DNA from 2 places in the Pseudoalteromonas sp. APC 3893 genome. Region 1 is predicted to be linked to the other one. Evidence: predicted binding sites of a transcription regulator. Region 1 holds the regulator's gene; the other holds the start of a gene.
The links. Region 1 encodes sigma-54, which starts transcription at its own class of promoters, with help from an activator protein. Its sites were predicted from a motif close to GTTGGCACGNNNNTNGNNT; they were not measured.
Positions count from the first base shown of each region.

Region 2: the regulator sigma-54 is predicted to act here: its motif matches at 967-985, upstream of glnA (glutamate--ammonia ligase).

Region 1 is NZ_JASDCD010000011.1:134,787-137,204, forward strand. Features, by position in the region: gene ptsN (PTS IIA-like nitrogen regulatory protein PtsN) at 1-326, opposite strand, end outside; gene hpf (ribosome hibernation promoting factor) at 331-618, opposite strand; gene QMA12_RS13670 (RNA polymerase factor sigma-54) at 649-2,145, opposite strand; gene lptB (LPS export ABC transporter ATP-binding protein) at 2,214-2,418, opposite strand, start outside.
Region 2 is NZ_JASDCD010000023.1:30,457-32,874, reverse strand. Features, by position in the region: gene glnA (glutamate--ammonia ligase) at 1-910, opposite strand, end outside; gene typA (translational GTPase TypA) at 1,420-2,418, shown strand, end outside.

The DNA of each region.
Region 1 (2,418 bases):
TCACCATCAGGTACGACGAGTGCCACAAATATATCAACAGGACGATTATCAATCGCATCAAAATTAATGGGCGTTTCACTCACTAGTATCAGTGCTAATGGTGTATCAACACCCGTTATTCTACCGTGAGGAATAGCAATTCCACGGCCAATACCTGTGCTTCCTAGTTTCTCTCGATTAAGTAACGAGTTAAGAATTTCTTGTTCTGAAAGGTGAGGGAGTTGTTCATGAGCCAACTGGCTAATAAATTCTAAAATTCGTTTTTTGCTATTAAAAAGGACCGCAGCTTTACTGCAGTCCTTACAAGTAAGTGAACTTAGTTTCATAATATTAGTGTCGAGCGTGCTTCTCTTTGTGTTTGATAACTTGACGATCTAGTTTATCTATTAGGGCGTCAATCGCAGCGTACATGTCTTGGTGTTCTGTTGAAGCAAATAAATCAGCACCACTGAGGTGTATTGTGGCTTCTGCTTTTTGGCTTAGCTTTTCTACGTCTAAAATGACGTGCACGTTGTTTATATGATCAAAGTGCCTTTCAAGCTTTGCAAACTTATTGTGTACATAGTCTCTAAGTGAATCGGTAATTTCTACGTGACGACCAGTTAAATTCAGTTGCATAAGCATTTTCCTTCTTTGTTTTTTTACGCCTTAAATCAAGCTCTTTCTTTGATTTGACGGTGGAATAGCCAGTGACTCGCGATATTTTGCGATTGTACGTCTAGCTACTTTGATACCTTGCTCTGCCAATATATCTGCAATTTTGCTATCACTCAATGGTTTCGCTGAGTTTTCTGCGCTAATTAATTTTTTTATTAATGCACGGATCGCTGTAGACGAACATTCCCCACCGTTTTCAGTGCTTACATGACTTGAGAAAAAATATTTTAACTCAAAAATTCCTCTTGGGGTGTGCATGTACTTTTGCGTGGTAACCCGTGAGATGGTTGATTCATGCATCTCGACCATTTCAGCAACATCGTTTAATACCATAGGGCGCATTGCTTCGGGACCATGTTCAAAAAATCCCTGCTGCTGTTTAACGATGCAGTTGGTTACTTTGAGTAATGTGTCATTACGGCTTTCTAAACTTTTTATAAACCATTTTGCTTCTTGCAAGTGTGAACGAATAAACTGGCTGTCGCTACTCGATTTAACCGAGCGAGACATAGCCGCATATTGGCTGTTTACTCTAATTTTAGGCATGCTATCGGGATTTAACTCAACAATCCAACGGCCTTTAATTTTCTTTACTGAGACATCTGGAATAACGTATTCAGATTCTTCACGTACGATGCTATCCGCAGGCTTTGGGTTTAGACTGTGGATGAGTGTCATCACTTCTTTAAGCTCATCTTCCTTAAGCTTAGTCTTTTTCATCAAAGTTCGGTAGTCGCGGCTGGCTAATAAATCGATATGTTCAGTTAAAATCATTTTTGTTTCGCTAATCCAAGGAGTTGCGGGGTCAAATTGATTTAGTTGAATACATAAACATTCTTGCAAGCTACGTGCGCCAATACCAATTGGGTCAAACAACTGAATACGTTTTAGAACCGCCTGAACTTCATCAAGCTCAATTTCTTCTTCGTTATTATCTTTATTTAGGCTTTCAGCAATGTCTTCACAGCTTAAGGTTAAAATACCTGAATCGTCGATAGCTTCGACAATGGCAATCGCAATCGCCTCGTCGGTCGGACTAAATGGGGTTAGCTGTAACTGCCACATAATATATTCATGCAAGGTTTCGGTTGAAGCCCCTTGATAAATAGATTCATCTTCAGGCATCGGGCCTGATGAGCTGGCAGGAGCGGCGCTCATGTACTCATCCCAGGTCACATCCATAGCCATATCGTCACTTACTGTGTCTTTATTAAGTGCTTCACTGCTTTCTTGTTCGTATTCGCTTGGTGTCTCATCGGCAGAAGCACTTACTGTGACGTCTTCGGTATCTTGTTTTTGTTCATTTTTGCCAGCCGTTTCGTCACCAAACTCTTGCTCTTCGACTTCAAGCAGTGGGTTACTGTCGAGTGCTTCTTGAATTTCTTGCTGGAGATCCAATGTACTTAACTGCAATAAGCGAATTGCTTGTTGCAGTTGTGGAGTCATTGTAAGTTGCTGGCCCATGCGCAGCTGGAGTGATTGCCTCATTTATCTCTAACAATCCTTTTATTGTGTTGTCATAATTTAGTTTAGCAGATAGTTAGCTGAGCGTTGCTTTATAGCCTAAATTGCTCACCCAGATATACATCGCGAACTGTTTGGTTGGCAAGTACATGCTCAGGAGTTCCTGACGCAATTAACTCCCCATGAGAAACTATGTAGGCTTTTTCACAAACATCAAGGGTTTCTCTTACATTATGGTCGGTTATTAGTACACCGATGCCACGGTTTTTAAGGTGCTCGATAATCTTCTTTATATCT
Region 2 (2,418 bases), on a different contig from region 1:
GTTTGATGATACCACCGATGTAGTAAAGTGCATCTTCAGAAAGACCGCCGTACTTGTCGCCTGCGAATAAGTTAACACCGTCTTTAGCTAAAGACTGGTGACAGTGCATACCAGAACCGTTATCACCGACTACTGGTTTAGGCATAAATGTTGCTGTTTTACCGTATAAATGAGCCATGTTATGGATAACATATTTCATTTCTTGGATCTCATCTGCCTTTATTACCATAGTATTAAAGCGAGTAGCGATTTCGTTTTGACCTGCTGTTGCAACTTCGTGATGATGTGCTTCAACAACTTGACCTAGTTCTTCAAGAACCAAACACGTCGCTGAGCGCCAATCTTGAAAGTCATCAACTGGGGCAACTGGAAAATAACCACCTTTAACGCCAGGACGGTGGCCAGTATTACCGCCTTCGTAATCCTTATCTGAGTTCCAAGCTGCTTGCTTAGAATCAATTTTGTACATAGAACCAGACATATCTGTTTTGTATTTAACATCATCAAATACAAAGAACTCTGGCTCTGGGCCAAATAAAACAGTATCTGCAATACCAGTAGAGCGCATGTATTCTTCAGCGCGCTTAGCAACAGAGCGTGGGTCGCGCTCATAACCTTGAAGTGTAGAAGGCTCTACCACGTCACAACGTACGATTAGTGTTGCTTCTTCTGTGAAAGGGTCAAGCTTAACTGACTCAGGAACAGGCATTAATACCATGTCTGATTCGTTAATGCCTTTCCAGCCCGCGATTGAAGAGCCGTCGAACATCTTACCGTCTTCAAAAAAGTCTTCATCAACTTGGTGATGAGGAATAGAAACATGTTGCTCTTTACCTTTTGTATCAGTAAAGCGTAAATCAATGAACTTAACGTCATTTTCTTTAATAAAATCTAAAACCGATTGTGACATGTGTCCTCCAACTGTTGGGTTTTATTATTGCTGCATAATTGCTTTTGTTCTTTAGTAAGCTGATTCTGTGCCATGTTTATAATCTATTGTTTTTTATGTGAAAATATATAGTCGATGTAAAGTTGATATATATTTAGCACTGTTTTGGTGCATAGTAACTCCAAAAAGGTGCAACATTTACAGAGTAATAATTGCTTGCAAATTAATCACCTTAGACTAACACAAAGAAAATGCAAAATACGCAGTAAAGTCGCTTTAAATTAACTCAAAACCACCATTTTAGATAAATTTATAAAAATTAACCCTAAAAATTAATTATTTTAAAACAAAGGGTTAATTATTTTATTGAGAAAGTTTGAAATTTTATTTTGGATAAACTTTCATCCATTCCATTTATAGGGGATAATATGCGCCCTTTTAAATCCTATGCTGGGACATCTCGTGAAAGCGCAGGTGAGAACGTATAGCCCCTGCAGGATCAATGAGATTCAATTTCTCTGAGTGAACATATGAGTATCGAAAAGTTAAGAAATATAGCAATTATCGCCCACGTTGACCATGGTAAAACCACCCTAGTTGACAAACTGCTTGAGTTTTCAGGCACATTAGAAACACGCGGCGGTAATGAAGAGCGCGTGATGGATTCAAACGATATCGAAAGAGAGCGTGGCATTACTATTTTAGCGAAAAATACCGCTATTTCATGGAATGATTACCACATTAATATCGTAGATACTCCAGGGCACGCCGATTTCGGTGGTGAAGTGGAGCGCGTACTTTCGATGGCTGACTCAGTTCTACTTATTGTTGACGCTCAAGAAGGCCCAATGCCACAAACGCGTTTTGTTACGCAAAAAGCATTCGCGCAAGGCTTAAAACCAATCGTTGTTATCAATAAAATTGATAAACCAGGTTCACGTCCTGATTGGGTTATGGATCAAATCTTTGATTTATTCGACAACCTAGGCGCAACTGATGAACAGTTAGATTTTAAAGTAATCTACGCATCAGCAATCAATGGTTGGGCTACATTAGATTTAGATGAACCGTCTGATAATATGGATGCTATGTTCAAGATGATCGTTGACGAAGTATCACCACCGGATGCAGATCCTGAAGGTGACTTCCAAATGCAGATCTCACAGCTTGATTACAACTCTTATAAAGGTGTAATTGGTATTGGTCGTATTAAACGTGGTTCTGTTGCACCTAACCAACAAGTTACGGTTATCAGTGCAGATGGTACGACTCGTAACGGGAAAATTGGTTCAGTACAAAGTTACCTAGGCCTTGAGCGTATCGAAACTGATAAAGCTTTCGCTGGTAACATAGTAACAGTAACTGGTCTTGGTGAGCTTAAGATTTCAGATACGCTTTGTTGTCCTAACAACGTTGAAGCATTACCACCACTAAGTGTTGATGAGCCAACAGTAACAATGACGTTCTCTGTAAATAACTCTCCGTTCTGTGGTAAAGAAGGTAAGTTTGTTACATCACGTAATATCCGT